One region of the Vibrio sp. THAF64 genome, then DNA from elsewhere that is predicted to be linked to it. Evidence: predicted binding sites of a transcription regulator. Region 1 holds the regulator's gene; the other holds the start of a gene.

Region 1 (8,299 bases):
AACCTTCACATTGGGAGCTCGCTTGGGTTGCGCAGGAAACGCCGGCACTGGAACGTCCAGCACTGGAATACGTCATTGATGGTGATCGAGAATACCGCGCATTAGAAGCTCAGCTTCTTCAAGCAGAACAAGCGGATAACGGCACACTGGTGGCTGAACTGCATGGCAAGATTGAGACAATCGGCGGGTACAGTATTCGTGCTCGCGCTGCTGAGCTGCTTGATGGCTTAGGTTTCAGTCAGGAGCAGATGAGCTGGAACCTGACTCAGTTCTCTGGTGGTTGGCGCATGCGTCTCAACCTTGCTCAAGCACTTTTATGTCGCTCAGACTTACTACTGCTCGATGAGCCGACCAACCACTTAGACCTAGATGCGGTTATGTGGCTAGAGCGCTGGCTGCAAAACTACCCGGGGACACTGGTGTTGATCTCACACGATCGCGACTTCCTTGACCCGATCGTTGGTCGGATTATTCATATCGAGAACCAGCAGATGAACGAGTACACTGGTAACTACTCGTCATTCGAAGATCAGCGTGCGCAAAAACTGATCCTGCAACAAGCGCAGTATCAAAAGCAGCAGAAACAAATGGCGCACATGCAGAAGTATATCGACCGTTTCCGCTACAAAGCTTCCAAAGCGCGTCAGGCACAAAGCCGAATTAAAGCGTTAGATCGTTTGGAAAAGGTATTACCTGCTCAATTTGATAACCCATTCAGTTTCGAATTTCGCGATCCTGATTCGCTACCCAATCCCATAATCATGATGGATGAGGTGTCTGCGGGGTATGGTGACAACCTTATCTTGGAAAAAATTCGCCTCAATCTGGTTCCGGGGAGCCGTATTGGTCTGCTTGGCCGAAATGGTGCTGGTAAATCTACGCTGATTAAACTGCTGTCAGGTGAGCTCAACAGTCAAGGAGGCGATCTGACTTACTCGCAAGGGGTTAAGATTGGTTACTTCGCTCAGCACCAACTCGAAACCTTGCACCCTGAGGAAACGCCTCTCCAGCATATGATGCAAATCGCGCCGGATAAGAATGAACTGGAATTGCGTAATTACCTCGGCAGTTTCGGCTTTCAAGGTGATAAAGCATTAGAGAAAGTGGCGCCTTTCTCAGGGGGAGAAAAAGCACGCTTAGTGTTGGCACTGATCGTATGGCAAAAGCCCAACTTGCTGCTGCTCGATGAACCGACCAACCACTTAGACTTGGACATGCGTCAGGCCCTGACTCTCGCACTGCAAACATTTGAAGGGGCGATGGTGATTGTCTCGCACGACCGTTATCTCCTGCGCGCCACAACCGATGATCTTTATTTGGTCCATGATCGTCAGGTAGCACCATTCGATGGCGACCTGAACGATTACTATAAATGGCTGACAGAGCAGCAAAAAGCAGAGCGCCGTGAAGCACAATCTGCCCAGCCAGAAAAGAGCAGCACCCATAGCGCGGCTGCCAAGAAAGAGCAAAAACGCCGCGAAGCAGAATTTCGTAAACAAACCGCTCCGATTCGCAAGACATTGACCAAATTGGAAGCTCAGATGGAAACTTTGGGCACTCAATTAGCGGAAGCAGAGACGCAATTATCTGATAACTCACTGTATGAAGCGGAAAATAAAGCTAAACTTAATCAGGTATTAACCGCCCAGAGCCAAGCCAAAACCGAACTGGAAGACATCGAAATGGAGTGGATGGCACTGCAAGAAGATCTGGAGCAGATGGAACAGGAGTTTACTAGCCAATGAGCTCAAAGCACGTATCAGTATCGCTAACCCTAGAACGCTTATGGCAGTTCAGTCTGCAATATTACAGTGTTCGAGAAGTGAAAGATGCGTGCCTCAATTTACAAAACCAGTTCAAAGGTAATGTTAACCTGCTGCTGCTACTCAAATGGCTTGATGAGCAGCAGGCTGCCTTTCTCGATGAAGACTGGCATAAAGTCGAAGAGTGTCTAGGTCGTTCAGAAACCCTGTTACACAGCTATCGAGACCTACGTCGTAAACTCAAATCCCATGTAACGGATACCCTCTACAGAGAATCCTTACAGTTCGAATTACAACTTGAAAAGCAACAGCAGTCTGATCTGGTCGACTGCATAAACAGTATAGAATTACAGACGAATCAAGCTGAACCGCTGACGTTGAGATATTGTCGTCAGCTTGGCGGAGAACATTTGCACGACGTTTTTGCCCATTCCATCGATGACCTCACCCACTGATAGGCGTTCTTATGACTCAATTTATTGCTGCCAAAGGATTAGCCAATCCTCATCTGCAAACTCTGGCGCCGCGTTTTATTCGTAAGAAAGCGCTGTTTGAACCGCTTTGGCAAACGCTCAGCACACCGGATGGTGATTTTCTCGATCTGGCTTGGAGTGAAGACTGGCAAACCGAGCAAGCTAAGAAAAAGCCTGTGTTTGTCTTGTTTCATGGACTAGAAGGCTGCTTTTACAGTCCTTACGCGAATGGTTTGATGCACGCCTTTTCTCAACATGGCTGGCTGTCCGTGATGATGCATTTTCGCGGCTGCAGCGGTAAGCCTAACCATCGTGCACGAGCGTATCATTCAGGTGAAGTAGAAGATGCACGTTTCTTCCTTGAGCAGCTAAATCAACAGCTACCGAATCAAACTAAAGTCGCGGTAGGAATTTCTCTTGGTGGCAACATGCTGGCTAACTATCTGGCGCAATATAATCAAGAGCCCCTACTTTCTGCAGCGACCATCGTCTCGGCGCCGCTCGATCTATCAGCCTGTTCAGAGCGTATCGAGAAAGGCTTTTCCAAGGTGTACAAAACATACCTGCTCTCATCTTTGAAGAAAAATGCTCTGCGTAAACATCACCTAATTAAAGGCGAGCTCGATGTCTCTTACCAGAGCATTAAGCGTGTCACTAAGCTGTTTGAATTTGACGACTTAATTACCGCTCCTTTACATGGCTTTAAAGACGCACAGGATTACTATCAAAGGTGCTCCGGTATTCATCGACTCAAAGACATTCGCATACCGACACAAATCATTCATGCCAAAGACGACCCTTTCATGACGGATGCCGTCATCCCTAAATACGTCTTGCCATATAACATAGACTACCGACTGTTCGAGCAAGGTGGTCATGTCGGATTTTTAACGGGCAGTGCTCTCAAACCAAGATTCTGGTTAGAAGAAGCGTTACCTGCCTACTATCAAAGTCTGGCGGTTTCTGGATAATAGCCCACCAACTTTCGACCATAAAAGACAGAGGTATTTATGATCGTCCCATGGCAACAAATTGATCCAGAGACACTGGAAAACCTGATTCGTGAATTCGTTCTGCGTGAAGGCACTGACTACGGTGAGATGGAAATTTCCCTGCAAGATAAAGTCGATCAGATTAAGGCTCAGCTTGAATCCGGTGAAGCCGTTGTGGTGTTCTCTGAGCTTCACGAAACTGTCGATATCCAGCTCAAACAAAAGTTCTAACTTTAAAACACAGCATACCGTGCCCTTGCATTAAAGCGTGTTATAGTGACATGCAACAAGGGACAGTTATTTACAGACAAGGTTTGTCATGTCAGCAAAACATCCGATCATTGCCGTCACTGGTTCATCTGGTGCAGGTACTACCACGACATCTGAAGCATTCCGCAAAATGTTCAACATGATGAGCGTTAAGCCCGCTTGGGTAGAAGGTGATAGTTTTCACCGTTTTACTCGCCCAGAGATGGACGTTGAAATTCGTAAGGCCCGTGAACAGGGTCGTCACATTAGTTACTTTGGCCCGCAGGCAAACGACTTCCCAGCGCTTGCTGAATTTTTCCGTAAATACGGTAACGAAGGAACCGGGCAAGTACGCCGTTATCTGCACACGTTTGATGAAGCCGTACCGTACAACCAGATGCCGGGAACCTTTACGCCTTGGCAAGAACTACCAGAGAACTCCGATGTACTGTTTTATGAAGGTCTGCACGGTGGCGTAGTTGATGGCGATGTTAACGTGGCTCAGCATGTCGACTTTCTGATTGGCATGGTACCCATTGTTAACTTGGAATGGATACAAAAGTTCGTTCGAGATACCCGAGATCGTGGTCACTCTCGTGAGGCCGTGATGGATTCTATTGTCCGTTCGATGGACGACTACCTTAACTATATCACTCCCCAGTTCTCGCGAACTCATATCAACTTCCAGCGCGTTCCAACAGTCGACACATCTAACCCACTCAACGCCAAAGGCATACCGAGCCTAGATGAAAGCTTTGTCGTGATTCGCCTGCGCGGAATTAAGAACGTCGATTTCCCTTACCTACTGGCAATGATTGATGGTTCGTTTATGTCTCGCCACAACACGCTCGTGGTACCGGGCGGCAAAATGAGTTTCGCGGTCGAGTTGATTGTTCGCCCGATCTTGCAACAGTTAATCGAAACCGGAAAAATTGGCTAAGACTCGCGTTATAAACACGATTACTTTTCATACCGTGATCATGTGCACATTTTTGCGTACAAAATCGTAAGGTGTACCCGATTAAAATCAAGAAATCGATTTCAAAAAAAGATACTATTTGAAACCGAAACAAAGATGGCTTGCAGCATTTGAAAAGTGCTCTTATCCTAGTAGGTCTTGATTCAAGGCTTAGCTAAAACATGGAAAGCAGCAAGCGTACCCTGCAGAGGAAGTGAGATATTATGGTTCTAGGTAAACCTCAAACCGATCCAACATTAGAGTGGTTCCTTTCACACTGTCATATTCATAAGTACCCGTCAAAAAGCACGCTGATCCACGCGGGCGAAAAAGCAGAGACTCTTTACTACATTGTTAAAGGTTCTGTTGCAGTACTTATCAAAGACGAAGAAGGTAAGGAAATGATCCTTTCTTACCTAAACCAAGGTGACTTTATCGGTGAACTTGGTTTATTCGAAGAAGACCAAGAGCGTACGGCATGGGTTCGTGCGAAATCTCCTTGTGAAGTAGCAGAAATTTCATTCAAGAAATTCCGTCAGCTAATCCAAGTTAACCCTGACATCCTAATGCGCCTGTCTGCACAAATGGCAAGCCGTCTACAGGTAACCAGTCAGAAAGTGGGTGACTTGGCATTCCTAGACGTAACAGGCCGCATCGCGCAAACACTGCTTAACCTGGCAAAACAGCCAGATGCAATGACACACCCAGACGGCATGCAGATCAAGATCACTCGTCAGGAAATCGGTCAGATTGTTGGCTGTTCTCGTGAAACAGTAGGTCGTATCTTGAAGATGCTAGAAGAGCAGAACCTAATTTCTGCCCATGGTAAGACAATCGTTGTTTACGGAACTCGTTAATTTCGATTAACCGCTAAAATTTTAAAAGCCACCAATGGAAACATTGGTGGCTTTTTTGTTTATATCGGATCCAGGAACCGGAAAGGACTTCTCGACTCCATCGGGAGAGAAGCCCGTTCTCGTCTATCTTATCCGTTAGTACTTTCGAAAATCTTGTCAGCAGAAGCAGCAACGAATCCTGGGTAAAGTTCACCGTTACTCATTGGGTAACGCTTAGCAAACTCATAGAAGCCACCAGGAACCATCTCAGTCCCTTCAGTGAAGGTCACTGGTACTTTATCCGCCATGGTAGAAGATTGCTCAAGCAGCACGTCCGGCGAGCCTTTCACTTCACCGCCTGATTCATTGATCGTAAAGCCAGCTTCACGTAGGTGGTCATTAACACCTTTCACTTCTTCAAAAGCGTCCAGCTGATTCACGCTAACCGTAAAGTGGTTAGCACCGTAGCCGTGTGCTGCTAGCCAAGAAGCGTATTCACTCTCTTTTGCCAGCAACTGGTAATCAGCAAAACTCAGATCCCATAAACGCCCACCAGACAAGAACTCATGACCTTTTAGCTTATCGGTGTCCAATTGCTCAACCAGCTTGGCAACGATGGCCTGAAGCTCTGGAGAACACTCGTTCACTTTTAGCTCACTGATAAAAACTTTTGGCTGTTTCGGGTCTGGATGCTCAAAGTGCTTCGCCACTAACTTCTTACTTTCGAACTCGTAATCACCGCACGGCTTATAGCCAGCGTCGATAAACGGTTTGGCCAGTGTCTCAATCCCCAAAGGTGCGACATTAAATGTACGCAGCGCAATGTGGTCATTGATCAATGGCTCATTTTCCTGAAGCAGATGGTGAACTTTATCAGCAGAGGGACATAAGCGTTGAATATAGTCATTCCATAACGACTGGAATAAAACTTGTGGCGTCATAACGCCTCCTTGTTTGGGTTTGTCTACGTTAACGGAGTTATATTTATTGTTTATTTGATTTTATAAATGAGGCTATCTGACCAAATTTGTCCAGAAATCTGATCAGATAGCCTTCAACCTGTGACGTTTAAAAACCTCCCCAAAAAGAGAGGTGGTAAGGGAAACCCTTAAAATATTTTTATAACTCAACACCCGGGCTCAATGTAGCAGGTAGTAGAGTTTCCCCACCTTCCATTGATGCCATTGGGTATGCGCAGTAATCTGCTGCGTAGTAAGCACTTGGGCGTAGGTTACCCGAAGCACCTGGGCCACCGAATGGTGCATCACCGCTTGCGCCAGTTAGCTGACGGTTGCGATTGACGATGCCAGCACGAATGTGGTCAACAAAGTAATCCCACTCGCTATCATCGGTTGAAACCAGACCTGCCGACAAGCCGAAGCGCGTATCGTTTGCCAGTTCAACTGCTTTCTCCAAGCCTTGGTAACGCACCACTTGTAGTAGTGGCCCAAAGTACTCTTCATCTGGCAGATCAGCGATTGGCGTCACATCAATGATGCCCGGAGAAACAAATGCCGCTTCACCCGCTTTCGCTTCTAGCAAGCTCACACCGCCAAGGCTTTGCAAGTTTGTTTGCGCATTAAGAATAAAGTCAGCCGCTGCTTTAGAAATCTGAGGCCCCATAAATGGCGCAGGTTCAGCAAATGGCTGATCAACACGAATCTTTTGAGTTGCTTGAACGAGTTTGCTGACCAGCTGGTCGCCTTTCTCACCAACAGGCACGTACAGGCGACGGGCACAAGTACAACGTTGACCTGCACTGATGAAAGCAGACTGAATAATGGTATACACAGTTGCATCCAGCTCGCCGTAGTTTTCAGAGATCACCATCGGGTTGTTGCCGCCCATTTCTAGCGCCAACATTTTACCCGGCTGCCCTGCAAACTGACGGTGCAGGATATGACCAGTGTTTGCACTACCCGTGAACAATACGCCATCAATGCCTTTCGAATCTGCCAGCGCAACACCGGTTTCCTTCGCGCCCTGAACAAGGTTGATTACGCCTGCTGGTAAGCCCGCTTGCTGCCATAGTTTCATCGCGAACTCGCCGGTGAGTGGCGTTTGCTCTGAAGGCTTAAACACGACCGTGTTACCAGCAAGCAGTGCCGGAACAATGTGGCCATTTGGCAAATGACCTGGGAAGTTATAAGGGCCGAATACCGCCATTACACCCAAAGGGCGGTGACGCAGAACAATCTGGTTGCCTGCCGCTTCTCGCGTCGCTTCACCGGTACGGTCATGGTAAGCACGGATAGAGATCGCAATCTTACCAGCCATAGCTGCTGCTTCAGTGCGCGTTTCCCAGATTGGTTTTCCGGTTTCTTTCGCGATAATTTCAGCGATTTGCTCGCTGTTCTCTTTTACTTTCTCAGCAAACGCCAGCACCACAGCTTCGCGCTCAGCGTAAGTCAGCTTTTTCCAGCTCAAGAAAGCGTTTCGAGCAGCGCTCACTGCCGATTCAACCTGCGCAGGTGACGCACTGTCACCCTGCCAGATCACTTCATTGTTGTATGGGCTGATCGAGTTCATCGATTCGCCCTGACCCGCAAGCCACTCGCCTGCAATCCAATGTGTCATGATTCTATTCCTTTCGATTACTGAGCCAGCATGCGAACGTATTCGCCTTCATTCACTTCCAGTGCTTTAGCAACATCAGGTGCCAGAATCACAGATTCAGAGGCCTGGTCATATGCGGCTTTAGCTGCCACGGCACGGAAGTTTTCAAACGACGTGTTTGAGATAAGGTAATCTTGCGAACTGGTGTGCTCAGCAATGGTGATTTTCGCGCGGAATGAGTGGCGGACCGACTCAATATTACGCACATCACACTCTACCGACGGGCCGCCATCAAAGATGTCGACGTAGTTACGGCAAGTGAAGCCTTCTTTCTCAAGCAAGCGCAATGCAGGCTTGGTATTTTCATGTACCTGACCAATCACCGCCTGAGCTTCTTTGCTCAGTAAGTTGATATAAATTGGTAGCTTAGGCATTAGGTCGGCGATAAAGCCTTTCTTACCGATACCCGTCA
Region 2 (8,299 bases), 450 kb from region 1:
TCTAACGGCGTTGCCAATACAGTATCGACGAGTTGTTGAAGTATCGGCAACCAAGCAGGGTCAAGCTGCTCACTTTCCATCAAATTAACAATGATTTCGCTATTGCTGTCTGAGGTTGCAGATTCGGTAAACTCAACCTCTTCAAATAAGGTGTGAAGGAAGGTTCCTGGTCTGGCGCCTTTCGGGAAAGTAAAAATATTTTTCTCAGGCTCAAGCTGCTCTTCCTCCTGCTGTTCATCAGAAGAGTCGACATCCAATAACAATATGTCCGTCACAGCATCGTCAAAATGGTGGCTGGCTCCCTGCTTAACCAGACCGGAATAACTGGTGATGCGCCAGTTACGATCGATTTCATTTTGCAATTCATTGGCATGCAGCGCTTGCTTCTCTGCTTCGCGAGTAACGAGCTTTTCATTCACACTCTCTGGTAAATCCGCCAACTGGACACAACTCAGCTCCTGAGCGTGCTGTTGCAACGCAGCGGTTAAATCGGCGATGCCACCTGGCTCACCATTTTGTAATAAGTACCCCATCGCACTGTGGTGCACGCCAGTAGGCTCTTTCGTCGAGCGACCATTACGTAGCGGCGCCGCACCGACAAAGCAGCCATAAACCGCGCGAGTGAGCGCCACGTAGATCAAGCGCAGATCTTCCGCCAGCCTCTCCTTGTCAGCTTGCTGTAATGAGGCGTCCTGTTTGGTGATATCCAGAATGGTTTTGTCTGAAGCACTATCGTAATACTTGGCTTCACTCGCCTCTCGATAGCTGAACACAAACGGCAAAAACACCAGATCGTATTCCAACCCTTTTGATTTGTGGATGGTGACGATCTGCACCAAATTGCGCTCCGATTCCAAACGCTGGATCTGCTCCTCACTTCCCCCGAGACCATTGCGGGCATCACTAATGGCCTGAGCTAACCAGCGCAGCAAACCGTGGTCACTGTCGAGCTCTTGGCTGGCTTGCTGAAGCAGCTCTCCTATGTGCATAAAGTCCGTCAGAGATCGCTCGCCATTATCTTCTTCAAGCAATCGTTCTGCGATGTGTCTTTTACTCATCACGCTACGCAGCATCGGCAATACGCCACGTTGACTCCATAAGCGGCGATACTCCTTAAACTCATTGATGGCATTTTCCCATTCATTTTCATCATTATTGAGTTTGTCGAGGGTTCCGGCATCAAGAGCAAACAGCTCAGAAGCAAGGCTGGCTCTTAAAGCACGATCATTTTCCGGAGTGAGCACCGCTTGGAGTAATCGTTGTAAGTCTTCTGCCACCTGTGAGACAAATACACTATCTCGGTTAGACAGATACACGCTGGCAATCCCCTGCTCTGCCAAGGCCTGTTTGATCATTCGACCTTCACTGCCGGTTCGAACCAACACAGCAATGTCTCCGGCCTGAATTGCGTGTTGAGACTTTCCATCATCAAAAAACGCACGCTCGCTCTGAGCCGCCGACAAAATACGATGGATTTCATCGGCACAGGCCTGCGCCATGGCTTGATGATATTCACCTTTCGCCAATGGCTTCTCTTCAGCTTCTTGTAACCAGTAAGTCATTGCCGGTTGGCGCTGTCCATCTATCATCCACTGGCGTTTGTCTGCATTCGGGCTCGATTTAACCGGAATAAACGGAATGTCATCGTCATAAACAAACGGGCTGCTCGGCGTTTCGAACACCTGGTTCACCGCCGCGACCATGTCTGAGCTCGACCGCCAGTTGGTGCCAAGAGTGAAGTGAGAGGAGACCTGATTACGTGCCTTGATGTAGGTAAATATATCCGCACCACGAAAACCGTAAATCGCCTGTTTGGGATCACCAATCATGAACAAACCGCACTGAGGGTGCTCAAGATAGATACGGCTGAATATGCTGTATTGAAGCGGGTCGGTATCCTGAAATTCATCGATCATGGCGACCGGATAGAGAGAGCGGATTCGCTGCGTAAGCAGCTCACTATCATCTTCATCAATCGCTGCGGACAACTGAGTCAGCAGATCATCAAACGACAGCCACTGTTTCTGCTGCTTGGCCTTCGCCAACATCTCGCGGCACTGTTCTATGGCGTGTGCCAGCAGTGGTGCTTCAAGACTAATAGGTTTGGCGAGAAACTGCTCGATAGCAACAAAAGCGGGATGGCTTGGCGCTTGCCCTTTAGGGGTCTTCTCTTGCAGGATATTCTGCGCAAACTTTTCTAGTTTATCCGGGTACTCATAGCCCGTGGTTTCACTCGCTGCCCACATGTCCACCGCTTCAAGCCAAGCAGGCAATGATTTCTTGGTGTAGCTACGCTTGTTGACATCCGAGTCGCTGATTAGAGCAAGGTAGTCTTGTTGCCCTTCGCGCCAAATTGTTTTGAGTTCATCAATCTGTTTGAGGTTTTGGCTATACAGGTCAGCCATACTGCCTTGCATTGCTGGCACTGAGAGCTGCAAAGGTGCCCCGGTTAAATAAGGGCTGATCTTTTTCAACAGTTCGGCAGGCGCCCCCCAAATTCGGCGCACTTCACCGGCGAGATTAAGCGGTAGTGGGTAGAAATTACGTCGCCAGTAGTCTGCCACAACCTGAGCTTTAAGGTGACTCTCATCAGTAATGAATTCGTTATTAAAGCGACTACCGGATTCAAACGCATTTTGAGTCAACATGCGCTGACAAAAACCGTGAATCGTATAGACCGCCGCTTCGTCCATCTGCCTTTCCGCTTGAAGGAGAATTTCAGCCGCTTGAGAATGATCGTCAATGGCTTCAAGCAAAGGTTGAATCACGGGATCACCGCTTTGACCACGAGAAAAGGCCAGCCGCGCATCATGAATTCGGGCTCGAATCCGGTCTCTCAGTTCGGCGGTCGCAGCCTCAGTAAAGGTCACCACCAGAATTTGGTCCACCGTTAGCGGCTGCTGGTGTTTACTTTCCGCACAGCCATGACCAAGCAACAACCTGAGGTACAGGCCAGCAATAGTGAAGGTTTTTCCGGTTCCGGCTGACGCCTCAATTAAACGCGCGCCATGAAGCGGAAAAGTCATGGTATCCAGTGACGTTACCATTGACGTGGATGTCATAAAATTCGTGCCCTTGATGCATTTATTCCAGATCCAAATGTGATCCAGACTTTAAAATGATATTTATCAATAAAAATCCCATTCAAGATAGGATTTTATGAGACCTCTCTCACGGCAAGCGGCGAGTCTTACCGATAGTATTCGCTGCACGACTTACGCAGGCAATACCTGACGCTAAGCAACCGAATCATGGTCCCTCTGACCTGTGGCCGTACAGAAAACGCCCTACACCAATAATGATTTCCTGGCGGCCACCTACTTCTCTATCTCTTGATTATCTTTCACTGCCAGTCTCGGCGCTTGTAACACTAATGCCGTCAACGTCCTGACTTGCATCGCCAACTCATCGCTCCATTCAGGCCAGATACGAGCAATGTAAGCGTTCGCGCCTTCCCCATGACTAAGGTAACCATCGTTAAATGTGTCTGCCATTTTCTTGAGTGACTTTTCTTCATCATCAGCCCAATTACCACGGCTAAAGCCCGCTTCTACACAAGCTAAAGCGGTATTCGGGAAGTACGTTAAAGGCGTTGTCATTCCCTGATAGAACAAGCGAACCAACTCTCCCAGCGTCGAGTGAGCAGCAGCCGCACTCTCGAGAGGCGGAAACGTGAGGTGCACGGCTCCTTCTTTGCGGTCATAACCCACCATATGCGAGCATTGCTGATGCCCCATCGCGTTCATAGCCAAATGATCGATCCAGACAGCAAGATAATCCTGAGCACGTATTCGCCCACTGCGAAAACGAACTAAGCCCGATTGATAGCTTTGAGTTAGCCAACCTGTCAGCTGAACAGGCTTTCCTTCTCCCAGCACATCAAAGGTCAGTTTCACTTCAAGATCGTCGCTCGGTGAGCCACATAACCAAGTGAGCTTTTCTACCAGCTCTTCAGCCTGTACTCGATTGGTTTCAAATTCGATATCACCAAATGCGCCTACTGGTAGCTTACCTTGAGCACGTTGATGTGCGATGAAATCGTTAATGATAGCTTGCTGATCTCCTGCACCACTGAGCTGATGTTCAAGCAATAATTCCAACAGGCTATCGCGCATTTGGTAGCTTTCTAAGCCATTGAGAACGAATGGCTCATCATCTTCCATTACAGGTAACGGAGGCTCAAACACCACCTTGAGACGGCGATTGAAGAAATACTGCACAGGTAAACGCCAGAAGCGTTGTAACTCAACCAAATCCAGCTCAAGCGGATAGACTGCATCCAATAGGTAATCACTTAACTGGCGATTGAACTGGCCACCAACCTGTCCTTGTCGATTCGCCGCAGGCAACCACTCTTTAGCGTAACTGGCATTATGTTCAACAAAAGCACTCGGGCTAAACGGCACCATAGAGTGACTGGCACTAATACAGTTCAACAGGCGTTGACCCGATTCGTCCACTGCTAACGCTTCATCTCCTGCCAGACAGTAGTTTTGTTGGCAATATTCCATCAACTCAGACACCAATACTGACGGTACGCGCTCCGTATTGTCCTGAATCGAGCGACCCACATAGCTGATATAGAGCGTGTGTTGCGCTGACAACAAGGCTTCCAAAAATAGATATCGGTCATCATCCCGACGAGAGCGGTCGCCGGGCTTCGCCCGGCCATTCATCAAATCAAACCCTTCAGGCGGAACCGTTCGCGGATAAATCCCATCGTTCATTCCAAGCAGGCAGACAGTGCGGAATGGGATCGAGCGCATTGGCATCAGAGTACAGAAATTCACTTGGCCTGCTAAGAAGCGCTGACTGACTCGGGTTCCGGAGAGTTTGTTGTGCAAGTATTGAGAGACAATATTTGGCGTCAGATCCTGCTCATACGCCGCTTCTTGAAGTTGATCTTTCAATGACGTCAACGTATCCCGAATAGACTTAAGCGCCGCTTCTCCTTCCAGATCGACGCTAAAGAAGTCATCCAGCGCAACCGTCAAGGTTTCACGCCAGTGTTCAATGGACTGAGTCTGAGCCAATTGGCTACGGTAATGGCTGACGGTTTCGATGAAATGAGCCAGTTTCCCCGCTAACTCTGCTCCCATCCCCTGGACCTGATTATAGGGGGACAACAGCCCGCTTTCGGTTTCCAGCAACCCAGCAGATTCAGGCATAGCGTAACCGAGCAACATGCGCTGAATGCCAAATTGCCAAGTGTTTTGCGAGGTTTCGGGCAAATCAAATTCTTCTCCAGTATGGTGATTGAGCCCCCAGCGAATGCCCGACTCTTCGACCCATTGTTTCGCTTGAATGAATTCATCTTCATTCAAACCAAATCGCGCCAAAATAGCAGGCGTTTCGAGCAATTCGAGTAACTCAGAAGCAAGGCAGCGAGTATTTGGCAAGTTCACAACCTGCATAAACGCATGCAAGATCGGGCTTTCCTGATCAGCCGTTCGGTCGGAGATGGAATAAGGGATAAATCGTTCACCCGGCGCATTACCAAACACCGCCTGAATGGCCGGACTGTAGGCATTAATATCCGCCACCATAACAATGATATCGCGTGGTTTTAGGCTTGGATCGGCATCAAACATCGCCAGCAACTGATCATGCAGTACTTCCACTTCACGCATTGGACTGTGGCAAGCATGCAATGAGACCGAGCGATCCCACTCATCAATCACTTGCTTGTGATGGCTGTCATCGAGGGTATTGTCATCCTGATGCTCTTCAAGATTAAGGATATCGGCCTGTAAATGGTGTAACAGAGAGTCACGCTCAATATCAACGAAAGCTTCAATTTCATGAGACTCCAGTTGAGACAGTAAATACATGTTGTCCCTGCCCAACTTGCCCATTGACGCGAGTAAGCTGTTGCCCACCACATTGGTGTGCAGTTCGTCATCAAGGTTTTGCTCAATATCGCCTTTCAGCTGCTGTGTTTCACCTTCGAGCTCGGAATGGTCTTGCTTCCATACCAGATGTTGTCGATGCCGAGCAGCCAAGCGCGCGAGGTATTTACGATCGCGTACCTCGCCCCAGTAGTAACGACAGGGGTTAGTAAACATCAGATGGACATCAATATGCTCACCGATGGCTTTCAGCGCATCCATGTAGCGAGGAGGTAGCGAAGTGATGCCAAACACAAACAATCGCTTCGGCAGATGATCAAACTTACCGCTGTAGTTTTCCAGCGTATCGATGAAGTGTTCGTAAAGGTTGGCACGATGATAGGGCGACTGCCCTAGCTCAATAGTGTGATCGTACAGTGCCTGCCACAGAATAGGCTGCCAGCTATGTTCTTCTTCCAACTCAGCTACAACTTGGCCTGCTTCCCAACTGGCAATCCACTCAGGGCGATAAACCAGATAGCCGTCGAAAATATCAGCGATTTTTTCGGCAAGTTGATAGAGCTTACTCTGATCATCGTCATCCACTAGGTAGCGCTTAAGTGCCTCAAACTCCACCTGTTCAAGAAGGCTGGGAAGAATAAACATTAACTTCCAGGTCATGGCTTCTTTGTTGAAGGCGCTTCGCTGTGGCACATCAGGCAACACCTGAGTGAACATATTCCAGATGAAGGTGGCAGGCAGCGGGAATTCAATGTTTGCGGCAACACCAAACTCTTTAGCGAGCTCCATTTTCAGCCATTGCGACATACCCGGACTCTGAACCAGAATTTGCTCTTGTTCGAATGGGTTTTCTAATGGATTGAGCCGAACCAACTCGACGAGTAAGGATTTTAAAACGTCAACTTGGTTGGAATGGTAGACAGTAAACAAAATGCACTCACACTATTCTTGCCGCAATTGGGTTGAGATTAGCATAAGTGCATAGCTTTCTTGATAATTATACGCTTGTCAGTGCATCAAAAGGTTACGCATTACGCACTATGACCTTATGAGGCTGATAGAAGCTGAAGTAACGCCATGCTACATACCCTACAACTCCAGTCGCCACTAACAGCTCCAGACTCGCTAGAGTATGCACCTGCTCAACATACCGAGCGTCAATACCTGTCTGCTGCATCCACCCTGCTAGCTTAAATAACGCAGTTGAGCCTATAACCATCGGGAAAGTAAACGCGGCATAACCAGGGCTAAATGGTAACCTCAGCAATCTGAAAAATGCGAGGTAGATAATCGCTGTCATCAATACACCAATGCCAAACAACAAACCAACAATCACAGGCGATGGCTGTGCTGAAACTGTCAGGTATCCTGCCAGCGATAAGCTCGCGGGTGCAGCCATAATGGCTAAGGTTGGCTTGGCTGCATCAGGCACCTGATGGGTAAACATAAAGCGATAAATCATCATTGGTAGCATCACAGAATACGCCAACATGCCGAATATCAATGCACCATGCGCAATCACAGCCAAGTCAGGGTTCCCCGAAAACGAAACATCCGCGACAATAATGCCCACAGGTGGTACAAACCAGCTTGGCACCATGTGATGCAGTTCAAACTCCTGAATTCGGTGGTAGATAAAGCTGACAAGGAAAACAATATGCAGGCCAACCGCTCCTAGCCAAAGCACATCACCCATCACTGGGGAAAAATGGCCGAGTGAATTCGACACCACCATAGTGCCCATAGCGAATGTAGGGACGACACTACCAACAACAGGATGCGCCAAGTCCTGATTCAGCAGATGTCTATGAAACAGAAATTTGACCGCCAGAACCACGAGTAACACACTTGCTATCGCTGCCCCGCCCAACTGGCCATAACCATTTAAAGGCGCAAAGTTCTCCCAGCACCAACCTAAACTGGCAATCCCTAGCGCTAATCCTGCCATAGGTGTCGGTGCACCCATCACTTTTGCTTTTGTCGCTTGAATCATCATTGCCTCACATTCTTTCTTCTACAGAGACAATAATACGCTTGCTAAATGTTCGAATATATCTAATTATTTAAAACACTCGTTCAGAATAGTTTAACGTTATTATTATGGCTGCCAATATCTCCCTTAAACAGTTGAAAGTGTTCATTGCCATTACTCAGCACGACACATTGACTGCCGCCTCGGAAGCGCTGTTTTTATCCAAAGCCGCCGTCAGTATGGCGTTATCAGAACTGGAGAAACAGCTCGGTCACTCATTATTTGATCGGGTCAATAATCGCCTTGTTCTCAATCAGGAGGGGCAAAAACTACTGCCACTGGCAGACGAGCTATTGCATCGCGCTCAGGATATCGACCAGCTGTTTGACGGTGACCAAACCCTAAGCGGGCTGCTCAGAATTGGCGCCAGTGATACGATTGGTAATCAAGTCGCCCCTTATATGCTCAACCAATTTCG

The links. The regulator CRP, encoded in region 1, controls carbon source genes, mostly activating them, when cyclic AMP is high. The targets are predictions, from matches to a motif close to TGTGANNNNNNTCACA.
Region 2: the regulator CRP is predicted to act here: its motif matches at 3,161-3,176, upstream of recB (exodeoxyribonuclease V subunit beta).

Annotation. Positions count from the first base shown of each region.
Region 1 covers NZ_CP045355.1:307,819-316,117, reverse strand. Annotated here, with positions in the region: gene FIU99_RS01380 (ABC transporter ATP-binding protein) at 1-1,745, shown strand, start outside; gene FIU99_RS01375 (TIGR02444 family protein) at 1,742-2,218, shown strand; gene FIU99_RS01370 (hydrolase) at 2,230-3,207, shown strand; gene FIU99_RS01365 (YheU family protein) at 3,247-3,459, shown strand; gene FIU99_RS01360 (phosphoribulokinase) at 3,548-4,417, shown strand; gene crp (cAMP-activated global transcriptional regulator CRP) at 4,660-5,292, shown strand; gene FIU99_RS01350 (DUF1338 domain-containing protein) at 5,421-6,212, opposite strand; gene astD (succinylglutamate-semialdehyde dehydrogenase) at 6,391-7,848, opposite strand; gene astA (arginine N-succinyltransferase) at 7,866-8,299, opposite strand, start outside.
Region 2 covers NZ_CP045355.1:755,567-763,865, reverse strand. Annotated here, with positions in the region: gene recB (exodeoxyribonuclease V subunit beta) at 1-3,062, opposite strand, end outside; gene recC (exodeoxyribonuclease V subunit gamma) at 3,318-6,779, opposite strand; gene FIU99_RS03495 (TDT family transporter) at 6,874-7,842, opposite strand; gene FIU99_RS03490 (LysR substrate-binding domain-containing protein) at 7,950-8,299, shown strand, end outside.